Linked DNA regions of Teredinibacter purpureus. The protein of the gene in region 1 interacts with the protein of each later gene in a pairwise test. Links are inferred from orthologs where the notes say so. Each region holds a gene or a part of one and is shown on either strand. Other genes may lie near its edges. The genes, in order: uvrA and uvrB.

Region 1 (10,435 bases):
GTGTTGCAGATGGTGATGGATAGTTTGCGCTATTGGGCGGGAGAAATGGGTGTAGATGGTTTCCGTTTCGACTTGGCAACCGTTTTGGGGCGCGAGTCCTACGGCTTTGATGCTGGAAGTGGTTTTTTCGATGCGCTCAGACAAGACCCCGTATTGGCAAACGTTAAATTAATTGCAGAGCCTTGGGATATCGGGCCTGGCGGATATCAGCTCGGAAACTATCCAAGTGGTTGGTGTGAGTGGAATGATAGGTACCGCGATACATGTCGAAAATTTTGGAAAGGAGAGCCGGGTGTGTTACCGGAATTTGCGAGACGTATACACGGCTCCAGCGATCTTTTCGAACATTCCGGTCGAACACCGTCATCAAGTATCAATTTCGTCACGAGCCACGATGGTTTTACGTTGCATGACCTCGTGAGTTATCGAGAGAAACATAATGAGCGCAATAAGGAACAGAATCGAGACGGCCACCATGCCAATTTTAGTGAGAACTATGGGGTCGAAGGCAAAACAACTGATATCAAAATAGGGTCCATTCGGCGCCGACAAAAGCGCAATATATTAGCGACGTTATTCCTATCCCAAGGAACGCCAATGTTACTAGCGGGTGACGAGCTGGGGAAAACACAGAAGGGTAATAATAATGCCTATTGCCAGGACAATGATATTACTTGGATTGATTGGCAGGCGTTAACTGAAGAGGATAAAGAGCTCCAAGAATATGTGAGCTATATCATCTCCATTCGACAGCAATACCCTCTACTTACCTTTCCGCGTTATATACATCGCCCAGATGAACCCAACAGTAATATTAAATGCGCTGTTCGATGGGTAAATACAGCGGGCGAAGAGATGAAAGAGTCTCACTGGACTGAACAAAATGTTAATACACTCGGTTGGATTTTGGAACGGTACCCTGTTGACGATGCAGCTCTAAGCGAGGGTAAAAGCCGTCTGCTAGTGCTATTTAATTCAGGGTTGTCTGATGTTGATTTTCGTATACCCATAGGTACACCAGATGCAGACGGTATTGAAGCGTTGTACTGGGAAGCGAAAATCGATACAAAGCAAGAAAAGGGAATACCCGTTATACCGCGTTTTGAAAAAGGTGGAATGATTACATTGCCTGCCCAAAGTCTACAGTTACTCGTAGCTGTTTTTGAACATTAAACTACATTACAACACACACACTAAAGGATAGCGTTATGGATAAAAAATTGTTGGAGCCAATCCTCAGCAATGACCATGACCAGGTAGCTGCGGATCTACATCGTCATTTCAATTTTACTTTAGGCCGTTTCGATACAGATGATCTTAGTGGATATATGATGACGGCGCTCGCGTTAACTGTGAGAGACAGATTAATGGAACGCTGGCGAATTACTAAAGCGCATGAGCAAGGGAAACGAGTCAGAAAGGTCTATTACCTATCCCTGGAGTTTTTGCTTGGCCGCAGTCTTGGTAACGCTATATTGAATTTAAATATGCAAGACTCTATTCGGCAGGCCTTAAGTGAATTTAGTGCAGATTTAGAATCCATCGAAATGGAAGAGAAAGACGCGGGCCTAGGTAATGGTGGGTTGGGTAGGCTAGCAGCATGTTTTATGGATAGTTGTGCAACGTTGGGTTTGCCGGTAATTGGTTACGGCATTCGCTATGAATACGGGATGTTTCAACAAAGTTTTAAAGAAGGGAGGCAGGTGGAGCAACCGGACCATTGGTTGATTGCGGGAAACCCCTGGGAAATCGAGCGGACTCGTCATACGAGGCGTGTAAAATTTTACGGGCAGTCGGAGTACTATCATAATGACGCGGGAGAATTATGCGCTCGCTGGATACAATCTCAAGATGTATTGGCGGTGCCCTACGACATGCCGATACCGGGTTACAAAAATGACAAGGTGAACACGTTGCGATTATGGAAGGCCGCAGCCACTGATGAATTTAACCTGCAAGAATTTAACGAGGGTGACTACTCCGATGCGGTAGCACAAAAAAATCTTGCAGAACAAATAACCATGGTGTTATATCCAAATGATGCGAGCGAAAATGGCAAAGAGCTTCGATTGCGCCAGCAATATTTCCTTGCTTCGGCTAGTTTGCAAGACGTCATCTCTGATTGGGTGCTAGAGAACGGAGAAAAATTTGAAGAGTTCGCAGCATTTAATTGTTTCCAGCTGAATGACACCCACCCTACGTTAGCGGTTGCAGAACTAATGCGTCTTTTGATGGATGAGCATGGGCTGTCGTGGGACGATGCGTGGACAATAACTACTAAAACTATGGCCTATACAAACCATACGTTACTGCCTGAAGCTCTAGAAAAATGGTCTGTTGATTTAGTTAAAGAGTTGCTGCCTAGGCTGCTTGATATTATTTACGAAATTAATGCACGTTTCTTAGCGGTTGTTGCCCACCGGTGGCCAGGGGATGTGTCTCGCCAGCAGAGAATGTCGCTTATTGAAGAAGGTTCGGCCCCCCAAGTGCGTATGGCATACTTAGGGATTGTGGGTAGTTTTTCCGTAAACGGTGTCGCAGAGCTACATTCGAAATTGTTGACAACGGGCTTGTTCCGAGACTTTTTCGAGCTGTGGCCTGAAAAATTTAATAACAAAACGAATGGTGTTACTCCTCGGCGCTGGTTGGCTCATTGTAATCGAGACTTAGGCGATCTATTTACCGAGTCGCTTGGTACTGGATGGAAAACTGATTTGTCGCAGCTAGAAAAATTACGAGACTTTGCTGATGACGCTGAATTTGGCCAGCGATGGGATGCCGTAAAACGAAAAAATAAAGAGCGTTTGCGCGATCGTGTGATACAAAAGTGTAATGTCGAGTTTGATCTCGACAGTATTTTTGATGTTCAGGTTAAAAGAATCCATGAATACAAACGTCAGCTTTTGAATATTTTACATGTTATACACCTGTACGATCGAATAACTCGCGGCGATACTGAAGGGCTTGTCCCTAGATCTGTCTTGCTAGGAGGCAAGGCCGCACCGGGGTACGCGCTTGCTAAGTTGACTATTAAGCTGGCGAATAACGTTGCGCAAGTGGTGAACTCAGATAAAAGTGTAGATCCGTATCTAAAACTAGCTTTTTTACCCAATTACAGGGTGAAATCCATGGAGATAATCTGCCCCGGAACTGATTTGTCTGAGCAGATATCTACCGCTGGAAAAGAGGCATCAGGTACAGGTAATATGAAGTTTATGATGAACGGAGCTCTCACGATTGGGACGTATGACGGTGCTAATATCGAAATTCTAGAGGCTGTTGGCCGTGAAAACTTTTTTCTTTTTGGGCTGAAAGTAGAAGAGATACCGGAATTTAGTTTACATAACAGCCCCAATGATATTATTGAAAATGACGAAGATTTAAAACGCGTATTGCGGTTGATTGAGTGCGGTCACTTTAGTATGTTCGAACCAGGAATCTTTGAGCCAATTGTTCAGTCTATTCGAAATCCCATGGATCCGTGGATGGTGGCTGCAGACTTTAGAAGTTATATAGATGCGCAATGGTCTGCTTCGCAGGTGTATAAACAGAAGAAAGTTTGGACAAAATCCAGTATCTTGAATACGGCAGCAAGTGGTTACTTTTCAAGTGATCGAACAATTCAAGATTATGCTCGAGATATTTGGAAAATATAAATAATGTTTAATTGAGGCTGATTATTTTGACGCCTAACTTTGTCGGTTGCGATAGGGGTATCTTTGCACCGTTTTAATTTGGATTAAAGGAGGAAGCTGATGTTAGATCCGAATTCCCGCTACGTGAGTCGATTAACTCGCGATACTATGGCCCTAATTCTCGCAGGAGGCCGTGGTAGTCGTTTGCATGAATTGACCGATTGGCGAGCGAAACCCGCATTACATTTTGGCGGTAAGTTTCGGATAATTGATTTTCCGTTATCGAATTGCGTTAATTCCGGTATTCGAAAAATCGGAGTGTTAACTCAATATAAAGCGCACTCCCTTATTCGCCACTTAGTGCGTGGATGGAGTCATTTCAAAAAAGAGCTAGGGGAGTATGTCGAAATACTGCCTGCGTCTCAGCGTTATTCTCCGAATTGGTATCAGGGGACTGCTGATGCAATCTATCAAAATCTAGATATTATTATGTCGGAAGCGCCTAAGTATGTAATGGTGTTATCTGGTGACCATGTGTATCAAATGGATTATGGGTCAATGCTCGCCTATCACGTGGAAAAAGGCGCGGACCTCACGGTGTCATGTATAGAAGTGCCTATTGAAGAGGCCGCCGGAGCATTTGGTGTGATGACGGTTGATGATGATAACCGAATCGTGCGCTTTGATGAAAAGCCCAAAACCCCCACGGAGTTGTCTGATCAGCCCGGCATGACACTTGCTTCTATGGGTAACTATATTTTTAATACAGAGTTCTTATTCGAGCAGTTGCGTAAGGATGCCGAAAACCCAGATTCGGAGCACGATTTTGGTAAAAATATAATTCCAGAAATTATTAATACTCATAATGTTCGCGCATTTCGATTTCGTGATCACGACACCGCTGTTGCGTCTTATTGGCGTGATGTAGGGACATTGGATTCTTTCTGGGAAGCCAATATGGAACTGGTGTCTCCTTCGCCCGCGTTAAATTTATATAACCACGATTGGCCAATCTGGACCTATCAAACACATTTGCCTCCTGCAAAATTTGTATTTGATGATGAAGGACGGCGTGGCTACGCGGTTGATTCTATGGTATCGGGTGGTTGTGTTATTTCTGGTGGGGAGGTTAAAAAATCGCTGCTGTTTTCGGATGTTCACGTGCACTCGTTTACAACCATTGAAGAAGCCGTGGTATTGCCTGAAGTTGAAATTCATCGTCATGCGAAGATAAAACGCGCGATTATTGATGGTGGTTGCGTTATTCCAGAAGGGATGGTTATTGGGCATGACCACGAACATGATATCGCTCGAGGGTTTAGGGTCTCGAAGAAAGGTGTTGTTTTGGTTACACGCGAGATGCTAGGCCAAGGCTCTAGCGTACGTTAGAGGTATTACTAAGAGAGCGAATGAAAAATAATAAACGTATTTTGATGGTTGCCGCGGAGAACGATTTTCTTCCTGGTGCAAAAGTAGGTGGTGTGGCCGATGTAATTCGCGATCTACCTCCCGCTATTGTGGCGTTGGGAGCTGAGGTTGATGTTGTGCTTCCGTCATATGGCTTTTTAGCACGCCTTCCTGGGTTGAATATTGTTGCCGAGTATGAAGTCAGTTTTGGCGGTTCGACTCATCAGGTAGTGTTGTTGCTGCAGACCCAAAAAAATGGGGGGGCTAGCAACTATATTATTCATCACCCCGCTTTTTCTCCCAGTGGCGAAACGGTCTATTGTAATGATCATGATCGACCTTTTGCCACCGACGCAACAAAGTTTGCTTTTTTTTGCGCTGCATTGGGTAAGGCGTTATTGGACGGTGCGCTGGCGCGGCCCGATGTTCTCCATTGTCATGATTGGCACACAGCCTTTCTCTTAATCTTGATAGAGTTTTCACCGGCGTTACAAACCTTAAAGACTATTCGGTCGGTTTTCACCATTCATAATTTGGCGATGCAAGGTGTTAGGCCCCTTAGGGGGGATTCGTCTTCATTGGAAACGTGGTATCCAGATTTACATTATGATGGCCAAAGTATTTGCGATCCGGTTAATCCTCATTGTGTTAATCCAATGCGTGCCGCAATTCTTTTAGCCGACAAAGTGCATACGGTTTCGCCTACGTATGCAGAAGAAATACTGCAGCCTAGTGACAAGATAAACGGCCTATACGGTGGCGAAGGCCTGCAAGATGATTTAAACGGACGCTCTGCAACAGGTGATCTAGTTGGGATTATAAATGGCAGCGAATACCCAAAGGGCGCTCGTTATGCTGATCCGGCCAAGAAAAAAGTCGTGGCGCTTGCTGAAGAATGTTTGGTGACATGGGCCAGTCATCAGTCGGAGTTGTCGAGTGCACATTTTGTCGCAGATAAGCGTTTGGATTATTGGGCTCACAAAAAATCACGCGGTTTCACTGTGACCTCCGTGGGCCGAATCACGGAGCAAAAGGCGAAGTTGCTGTCGACGTATGTCGCGAGTGGGAAGACGGCGTTAGAGACCATGCTCGATACGTTAAGTGACAGGGATCAATTAATACTGCTAGGTACTGGCGATGCCGTCTATGAAGACTTTCTTCTTCGGGTGAGTGGACGCTACAGTAACTTTATTTTCCTGAATGGTTATTCCCATGCACTATCGTTGTATTTATATCGCTATGGCGATTTATTTTTAATGCCGAGCTCATTCGAGCCCTGTGGGATAAGCCAGATGCTGGCAATGCGGGCTGGTCAGCCGTGCCTTGTGAATAGCGTAGGTGGTTTAAAAGATACTGTAGAACACAATAAGACAGGGTTCTGTTTTAGCGGCGGTTCTGCGGTTGAGCAAGCCGAATCGATGGCGGGGGAATTTAAACGTGTACGAACGCTATTTGATGAAGAGCCTGAAGCGTGGAAAAAAATGATGCGTGCTGCGGGTGATGTGCGCTTTACTTGGCAGCAAAGCGCACAGTCTTATATGCAGGAGCTTTATACGCAGTAACGTTTTATTATTTTACTAACATGTCTTTTAGGTAGGCGCCGGTATAGGATTTCTTCACGCGCGAAACGGTTTCCGGCGTTCCTTCTGCGATAATTTGACCGCCGCCGCTTCCTCCCTCTGGGCCTAAATCGATAACCCAGTCAGCTGTTTTAATAACATCAAGGTTGTGCTCAATAACAACGATTGTATTGCCGTGGTCGCGCAATCGATGTAATACATTAAGTAATTGTTGAATGTCGTGAAAGTGCAACCCCGTAGTGGGTTCGTCGAGAATGTAAAGTGTTTTACCAGTGTCACGTTTAGAAAGCTCGCGACTAAGTTTTACTCTTTGCGCTTCGCCGCCGGATAGCGTGGTAGCGGCTTGGCCTAGGCGAATGTATGCAAGGCCTACGTCCATGAGTGTTTGTAGTTTCTTTGCGATTGCGGGTATTGCGTCAAAGAATTCACGTGCGTCCTCAACGGTCATGTCTAAACATTCGTGAATGTTTTTACCCTTGTATTTTATTTCGAGAGTTTCTCGGTTGTAACGTTTGCCCTTACAGACGTCACAAGGGACGTACACGTCGGGTAAAAAGTGCATTTCGACTTTTACAACGCCATCGCCCTGGCAGGCTTCACAGCGGCCACCTTTTACATTAAAACTGAAGCGGCCAGGTTTGTACCCTCGTGAGCGCGCTTCTTGTGTACCAGAAAATATATCGCGGATGGGTGTAAAGATCCCGGTGTAAGTAGCAGGGTTTGAGCGAGGCGTACGGCCAATAGGGCTTTGATCTATATCCACGCATTTGTCGAGCAGCTCTAGGCCTTCTACTGAATCGTGCTTTGCGGGAGTTAAGGTTGTTGCACCGTTTAATGCCGTGGCGGCGAGAGGGTAAAGCGTGCCATTAATAAGGGTTGATTTTCCTGAACCCGAAACGCCTGTTACGCAGGTCATAATCCCAAGGGGGATAGTGAGTGTGACATCTCGTAAGTTGTTGCCTCGGGCTTTATGCAATATTAGATGGCTATCGTCTTTCGGCTTATGCCGCAAAGACGGGACTTCAATTTTTTTGCGGCCAGTTAAGTAGTCGGCCGTGATAGAGTTTTTTGCCTTAAGAACCTGTTTGTAGGTTCCTGCAGCAATCACTTCGCCACCGTGCACGCCCGCACCGGGGCCAATATCGACAACGTAATCGGCTGCGCGAATAGCGTCTTCGTCGTGCTCCACAACGATTACGGTATTGCCTAAGTCTCGCAGGTGGGTAAGGGTGCCCAGTAGCCGGTCATTGTCACGTTGATGTAAGCCTATAGAAGGCTCGTCTAGGATATACATCACACCAACAAGCCCGGCACCAATTTGGCTGGCTAATCGAATACGTTGTGCTTCACCGCCGGAGAGCGTTTCTGCGCTGCGGTTGAGCGTTAAATAGTTGAGGCCAACGTCGACTAAAAAACGAAATCGGTCACGTAGCTCTTTTAATATTTTGTCGGCTATCTTGTGCTTGGCGCCGGTAAATTTTAATTTCTTAAAATAATCATAGGCTTCGCCGACCGGGAATTCGGTAATCTCGGGTAGTGTCTTTTTGTCGATAAATACGTGACGGGCCTCTTTGTTTAACCTGGCTCCATCGCAGTCTGGGCATTTCATAATGGATAAAAATTTGGAGAGTTCTTCGCGAACAGAATTTGATTCTGTATCGCGGTAGCGTCGTTCGAGGTTAGGCACTACGCCTTCAAAGGCGTGCTTGCGATTATAGGTGTCACCTCGGTCGTTGACGTAACTAAAATCAATTTCCTCACCTTTGGATCCGTATAAAATGACTTCACGGTGTTTTTTTGCAAGGCGTTTCCACTGCTTGTCTGTATCGAAACCGAAATGTTCTGCGAGAGATTTCAGCATATGAAAATAATAGAGGTTGCGTTTGTCCCAACCTCTTATAGCGCCTTCAGATAATGACGATTCAGGAAATTGAATCAATTTATCTTCTGAGAAAAACTGTTTTACGCCAAGGCCGTCACATCCCGAACATGCGCCGGCAGGGCTATTAAAGGAGAAAAGGCGAGGCTCTAGCTCTGCCAGTGAGTAATCACAAACAGGGCACGAATGCTTCGCGGAAAAAACCTGGTCTGGTTTTTTGCCGTCCATATCGGCAACGATGGCAATGCCGTCGGCCAGATTAATTGCAGTTTCAAATGACTCGGCTATTCGAATCGCTATGTCGCTGCGAATTTTAAAACGATCGACCACGGCTTCTACGGTGTGTTTTTTCCGTTTATCGAGGGTAGGGGTATCGTCTAGATCAACCACAAGCCCATCGATGCGCGCTCGAATAAAACCGTCGCGGCGTAGGCTGTCAAATATGTGTAAGTGCTCGCCTTTTCTGTCGCGAATAATTGGCGCGAGCAGCATCGTTTTACTGCCCTCAGGTTGCGTGAGGACTTGGTCCACCATTTCCGAGACCGTTTGAGCGGCGAGGGGTTCGTCGTGCTCAGGGCAGCGAGGTTCGCCTACGCGTGCGTAAAGAAGCCTCAAATAATCGTAGATCTCGGTGATAGTGCCAACCGTGGATCTAGGGTTGTGGGAGGTGGATTTCTGTTCGATGGAAATGGCTGGGCTTAACCCTTCAATATGATCGACGTCTGGCTTTTCCATCATGGATAGGAACTGGCGGGCATAGGTTGATAGGGATTCAACATAACGCCGTTGCCCTTCGGCATAAAGCGTGTCAAATGCCAGAGAAGACTTCCCTGACCCAGACAGGCCAGTGATAACGATAAGCTTATCGCGGGGGAGGTCGAGATCAACATTTTTCAGGTTATGGGTGCGCGCGCCACGTACTACGATGGTATCCACAGATTATTGTCCGGTTAAAAAATGGGGGTTACGGGGCAAATCGCGAAGCGAGATTAGCCAACCGGAAATTATACGCGTTTCATTCGATGAAAGTTTAGACTTTTACATTAACTTTATGGGATTGGGGGCAATAAAAAACCCGGAACAATCCGGGTTTTGGTGTGAGGTATGTCTTAGCGTTTTAGTTATCTAGATCGTCCATATCGCGTACCCAGTTACTGGCCTCGAGACGGTTACGCACGCCAATCTTTTTGTATACGTTATAAAGGTGGCTTTTGACTGTATGCTCACTAACGGACAATGATTCGGAAATATCAGCGTTTGTGGCGCCTTCTTTGATTAATTTCAGAATTTGTTTTTCGCGCTTTGTTAGTTTTACATTCGGTCGTTTAATGTTCGAAGGTGCTTTTCTGTTTTTGTCCAAAAATGTATGAAGTAGTCGGCGGGGCACCCAGAAGTCGCCTTCTAGCAGACATTTTAATCCGCGGATGAGTTGTTCCTGCTCTGAATCTACGTAGAACAAGCCGGAAACACAGGGCCAATCAAGCAGTGATTCCTGTTCGCTTTCATATTCAGCGTTGAGGAGTGCGGCATTAACGTTTTCGAGAGTATTTTGAATCTCGCGAACAAATTCACTGAGTGTTTCCAGGTCTTGACCATTGCAATCGATCAGTATCACATTTGTACCAGCGGGTACTGATCCAAGCTCTCTGTGGACGCTGCAGTCAAGTTGTAATTCTTCGCCGATTAATTTAGCCAGAAGCCCTGTTTGGAGGCTGCTATTGGCTGAGAAAAGGACGATATTGTTACCTTGCACTACAGTGTCTGATTCTAATATAGACACATCATTACCTGATTTCGGTCCACACTTCCCCAATCTTGACGATGAAGTATGAAGTTGATTTATTGTTGTTATCTTCCCCGAGCGGGAGAATCATTGAGCATTGTACCCGATTATTGGTACACCTAGTACCAAAAAGGCTTATTAAATACGCGCC
Region 2 (5,774 bases), 1.2 Mb from region 1 along the record:
TATTTAGAGTGGGCGAGAACTAACTTTATGCTAAATAATATTAGTATGGGTAGCCATCAACTCGTGCGGGATAACTGTATGGATTGGTTAAAAAGCTGCAGGGAAGGTTTTGATATTATAATGTTAGACCCGCCCAGTTTTTCTAACTCTAAACGTATGGATGATGTGCTCGATATTCAGCGAGACCATGTTGTGCTGATCAAGCGCTGTATGGATCTATTGCAGCCCGGCGGTACACTCTACTTTTCTAACAATTTGCGCAGTTTTAAATTAGACAATGATCAGCTTGCTGAGTATACCGTCAAGGATATTACTCGCCAAACGTTAGACCCTGATTTTGAAGGAAACCCCAAAATCCACAAATGTTGGACAATCGAATCCTGATATGAACATTAAAACGGCTAAGCCGTTTAAAGTGAAAAGCCGATTTAAACCCGCTGGCGATCAACCATCGGCCATTAAAAAATTAGTTAAGGGTATTGACGCTGGCTTGGCCCATCAAACGTTGCTGGGTGTAACCGGCTCTGGAAAAACGTTCACTATTGCGAATGTTATCGAAAAAGTGCAGCGGCCCACGCTCATAATGGCTCACAATAAAACACTTGCAGCACAGCTATACGGCGAATTCAAGGAATTTTTTCCGAATAACTCGGTGGAATATTTTGTTTCATATTACGATTATTACCAGCCCGAAGCGTATGTACCTTCGTCTGACACCTTTATTGATAAAGATGCCTCGGTAAATGAGCACATAGAGCAAATGCGGTTGTCTGCAACTAAAGCGCTTATGGAGCGTAAAGACGCTATCGTAGTTGCAACGGTTTCCGCTATATACGGCCTAGGCGACCCCGATAGCTATTTAAAAATGATGTTGCACTTGGTTCGTGGCGACCAAATGGAGCAGCGCACTATTTTGCGCCGTTTGGCAGAGCTTCAATATACCCGCAATGATATTGATTTTCACCGGGGCACCTACCGCGTAAGAGGAGAGGTGATTGATGTTTTTCCCGCAGACTCAGAAACAGAAGCCGTAAGATTAGAACTGTTTGACGATGAAGTAGAAAATATATCGTTATTTGACCCGCTCACCGGCGAAGTACTGTCCAAATTGCCGCGCGCTACCATCTACCCTAAAACTCATTATGTAACGCCAAGACAAACCATTGTTGATGCGGTTGAAAAAGTCGAATCTGAATTAAGAGAAAGGCTAGAGCAGCTACGAGACAACAATAAGCTCGTGGAGGCCCAGCGCCTTGAACAACGTACAAAATACGATTTGGAAATGATGCGCGAATTGGGTTATTGCAACGGTATCGAAAACTATTCTCGTTATTTATCTGGCCGAGACCCAGGGCTAGCACCACCTACACTTTTCGATTACCTCCCAGATGAAGCATTACTGGTCATCGATGAATCCCACGTGACGGTTCCACAGATTGGTGCTATGTATAAGGGCGACCGGTCCCGCAAAGAAACACTGGTTGAATACGGGTTTAGATTGCCTTCTGCGCTCGATAATCGCCCGATGCGTTTCGATGAGTGGGAAGAGCGCGCTCCGCAAGCCATTTTTGTGTCGGCAACGCCCGGTAAATACGAAGCCGAAAAACAAGGGCAAGTGGTCGAGCAAGTGGTTCGACCGACAGGCTTGCTAGACCCAATACTGGAAGTACGTCCCGCCGGTACACAGGTGGATGACTGCCTCTCCGAGATCAATGTCCGTGCACAGAATAATGAGCGTATATTGATTACAGTGTTAACCAAACGCATGGCAGAAGATTTATCCGAGTTTCTAGCGGAATGCGGAGTACGAGCACGCTACCTACACTCCGATATTGACACTGTAGAGCGTGTCGAAATAATTCGTGATTTGCGTTTGGGTGAGTTCGATGTCCTTATTGGCATCAACTTACTACGAGAAGGGCTAGATATGCCGGAAGTGTCTCTTGTTGCCATTTTTGATGCAGACAAAGAAGGTTTTCTTCGCTCCGACCGTGCGTTAATACAAACTATTGGCCGCGCTGCGCGTAACATAAAAGGCAAGGCCATTCTCTACGCCGACCGTATTACGGGCTCTATGCAGCGCGCAATGGAAGAAACCGAACGTCGTCGCGAAAAACAAATAGAGTTTAACGCGGCTAACGGAATAACGCCTAAAGGTATTATTAAATCTGTTGCCGATATTATGGAAGGCGCTCGCGCACCGGGTGCAAAACCAGGTTCTCGCAAGGTGGCCGATAAAGGAGGGCGCTACGACACTGAGTTGCCAGAAGGAAAAGATGTATGGCACCACATTCAAGATCTTGAAAAACAAATGTTTGAAGCGGCGAAGAACCTTGAATTTGAAACGGCTGCACGTCTGCGTGATCAGATCCATCAATTAAAAAATCGCGGCTAAAGTGTTAGCCGCGATCCCTAGCCTTCTTATCTATGAGCCTTACGCTAACATTCGCAACGCAATTGTTTAGCGGCACCAACCATATTTTGCAGTGCTGGAATAACATCCTCCCAGCGACGCGTTTTTAAACCACAATCGGGGTTTACCCATAAGCGCTCTTTGGGGATACGTTTTACAGCTTTCAGCATAAGCGACTTAATCTCAGCCTCTGTTGGTATATTCGGTGAATGGATATCATACACGCCGGGGCCAATATCATTGGGGTAGTCAAAAACGTCAAAAACACCAAGTAATTGAGTGTCTGAACGAGAGGTTTCGATGGTAATCACGTCAGCGTCGAGTTCGGCGATTGCACCAATAATATCGTTAAATTCCGAATAGCACATATGCGTGTGTATTTGTGTTTCATCTTTTACGGCATTAGCACTAATGCGAAAAGCCTCTACCGACCATTGTAAATAGTACGGCCATTCAGCTTTACGTAAGGGTAGCCCTTCTCGCAGTGCAGCTTCGTCAATTTGAATGATTTTTGCACCTGAACGCTCTAAATCTAGCACTTCTTCTCGTATGGCCAGCGCCAATTGAGCACACGTGATACTTCGATGCTGATCATCGCGAACAAAAGACCAATTAAGCAGGGTAACAGGCCCGGTGAGCATCGCCTTTACCGGTTTTGCTGTGAGTGATTGTGCGTAGGCAATCCAATCAACGGTCATAGGTTCTGGGCGTCGAATATCGCCATAAAGTATTGGGGGTTTTACGCATCGCGAACCGTAAGACTGCACCCAGCCATACTGACTGAACGCATAGCCTTCTAATTGCTCGCCAAAATATTCAACCATATCGTTTCGTTCAGCTTCGCCGTGCACCAATACATCCAGGCCAATGGTTTCTTGCGTTTTAATGCTGCGTTCAATTTCAGCTCTAATGCAGGCCTTATAATCTTCGTTCGTCAATTCATTCGATTTATAGTGTTTGCGAGCCGTACGTATTGCCTGAGTTTGAGGGAATGAACCAATCGTAGTGGTAGGGAATAGCGGTAGGTTAAGGCCTACTTTTTGGATTTTTGCCCGTTCAGAATACGATGATTGACGTTCGCCTTGAGACTTTGTAAGCGCTGCAACCTTAGCCGCAACTTCAGCACAATGGACTTTTGCAGAGTTTTTTCGTTGCTCTATATAAAGAGTATTTTCCGCTAACTCTGCCTGAATGGATGCTACGCCATCATTCAAACCACGCTTTAGAATATTCAGTTCTTGTAATTTTTGTACCGCAAACGACAGCCAATTTTTAATATCGAGCGCCAATTGAGTTTCGCTGTCTAAATCAACGGGAACATGTAAAAGGGAGCACGATGGTGCTATCCATAATCTTTCGCCAAGCCGGCTGGATATTGGCTGTAGCCATTGCAATGTCTGCGATAAATCCGTCTTCCATATATTCCGCCCATTGATCACGCCTAACGATAGAACCTTATGTACCGGCAACCAATCCACTACGTGTTTAACTTCCTCTTGCGCGTTTATCGCGTCCACGTGTAAACCAGCAACAGGTAATGTACATGCAAGTGTTAAGTTTTCTTTTAATGTCCCAAAATAGGTTGCTAAGAGAATGTTCAGGTTAGGATGTTTTAACGTGTGATAGGTTTTTTGTAGGGCATTTTTCCATTCTGCCGAAATTTCAGTGACTAAAATGGGTTCGTCTACTTGAATCCACTCGATGCCGCACTGGGCAAGCTTGGCGAATAACGCCTGGTAAACACGAATCAAATCATCCAGTAAGTCAATGCGTTCACTACTATCTTTTTCCTTACACAGCCACAGGTACGTTACTGGCCCAATAATCACAGGCTTAATGTTCTTGCCTGTCGCAATGGCATTTTTAACTTGGGCAATCAACCGAGCAGGGTTTAAGCTAAACGTCGTTTCAGCAGTCACTTCCGGCACAATATAGTGATAATTGGTATCAAACCATTTTGTCATTTCTCCCGCTTTGACACTACCGCAAGCATCGTTGCCCACAGAGCGGCCTCTTGCCACGCGAAAATATTGGTCGAGTTCGCTACCGGTATCTTTGTCAATCCGTGAGGGTATATTGCCCAATAGAAAACTCATGTCGAGTACGTGATCGTAAAACGAAAAGTCACCCACCGGCACCCAATCGCAGTCAGCCTGATGCGCCCAATGTTGTTGTTGTAGTGTATTGCCCAACGCTTCTAACGTTGCTGGATCCGAGTCGCCTTGCCAATAGCGTTCTAGCCCAAATTTCAATTCTCGTTGTTTCCCAATTCGAGGAAAGCCTAGATTATGCGTAATTGCCATTTTCTACCCTTATTAACGTATTGAAGTGGTTATGTGTGGATTTTTTGCAAGATTAGCGGCAACAACACATGAATAATAATGGTATTATTTCATCTAGTAATGAATTTTATTCATAGGTTGAATATGATAGAGCGTAACCACCTCACCATAATGAGGGAAATATACCGGCAAGGTTCGCTCACCGCTGCGGCGAACGAACTTAACTTGACGCAGTCGGCGGTGAGCCATTGCATTAAAAAACTGGAACAACAATTAGGCACGCCCTTATGGACAAAAAAAGGCCGTAACTTACAGCTGACACGTGCCGGCGAGCATCTACTAGGCGTGGCGAATCGTTTGCTTCCGCAGCTAGAGCGTAGCGATGAAAACCTTCAAAATTTTGCGCGCGGTCACCAAGGTACACTGCGTATTGGTATGGAGTGTTACCCGTGCTATCGGTGGTTACTCAAAGTGATTCATCGTTTTATGGCGATAAAACCGAATGTAGAATTGGACGTAAAACAAAAATTTGTTTTTGGCGGAATGGCTGCATTGTTTAACCACGACATTGATATTTTAGTTACGCCAGACCCGTTGTATAAAAAGGGTATTTCGTTTTTGTCAGTATTTGACTATGAGCAGGTATTGGTGGTGCCTAAGGGCCATACACTGGCAGACAAATCGATTATTGTGCCTAAAGATTTATCGTCTGAAGTGCTTTATACCTACCCTGTTGAGAAGCAAAGGCTGGATATATTTTCAGCGTTTTTAACACCGGCACAGGTCGAACCACGCAAACACCAAACCGTAGAAGCAACCGAGATTATTCTTCAGCTTGTCGAGAACGGGAGGGGGGTTACCACCTTGCCAGGCTGGCTGGCAGAAGAATACAGCGGAACCCATGCTATTGAGACGATACGCTTGGGACAGAAGGGTATCCAGAAACACATTCATCTGGGTATACGACAACAAGAAGAGGAAGAGCCTATCGTATCGGCTTTTCTCGGACTAGCGCGACAAAATATCCAAACAATAGCGACAGCTATGGTGAATAAATAGGCCATTGATAGCGTTGTATT

The links.
Region 2: the proteins of uvrA (region 1) and uvrB interact in binary tests that used the Escherichia coli proteins (3 or more experiments, as listed by UniProt). The link is inferred for Teredinibacter purpureus from one-to-one orthologs.

The regions. Positions count from the first base shown.
Region 1 is NZ_CP060092.1:4,387,943-4,398,377, reverse strand. Bases 6,412-9,802 are described here. They hold uvrA (excinuclease ABC subunit UvrA), read right to left. Parts: upstream 9,438-9,802; coding sequence 6,612-9,437; downstream 6,412-6,611. Other genes in these bases: H5647_RS19535 (LuxR C-terminal-related transcriptional regulator), read right to left, coding at 9,619-9,802; H5647_RS19545 (glycogen synthase), read left to right, coding at 6,412-6,604. In the rest of the region: glycogen debranching protein GlgX, read left to right, coding at 1-1,173; H5647_RS19555 (glycogen/starch/alpha-glucan phosphorylase), read left to right, coding at 1,209-3,656; glgC (glucose-1-phosphate adenylyltransferase), read left to right, coding at 3,756-5,024; more of H5647_RS19545, read left to right, coding at 5,045-6,411; more of H5647_RS19535, read right to left, coding at 9,803-10,281. UniProt on the Escherichia coli protein: The UvrABC repair system catalyzes the recognition and processing of DNA lesions. UvrA is an ATPase and a DNA-binding protein. A damage recognition complex composed of 2 UvrA and 2 UvrB subunits scans DNA for abnormalities.
Region 2 is NZ_CP060092.1:3,207,260-3,213,033, forward strand. Bases 1-2,890 are described here. They hold uvrB (excinuclease ABC subunit UvrB), read left to right. Parts: upstream 1-385; coding sequence 386-2,395; downstream 2,396-2,890. Other genes in these bases: rlmKL (bifunctional 23S rRNA (guanine(2069)-N(7))-methyltransferase RlmK/23S rRNA (guanine(2445)-N(2))-methyltransferase RlmL), read left to right, coding at 1-384; metE (5-methyltetrahydropteroyltriglutamate--homocysteine S-methyltransferase), read right to left, coding at 2,440-2,890. Also shown: more of metE, read right to left, coding at 2,891-4,716; H5647_RS14070 (LysR family transcriptional regulator), read left to right, coding at 4,795-5,754. UniProt on the Escherichia coli protein: The UvrABC repair system catalyzes the recognition and processing of DNA lesions. A damage recognition complex composed of 2 UvrA and 2 UvrB subunits scans DNA for abnormalities.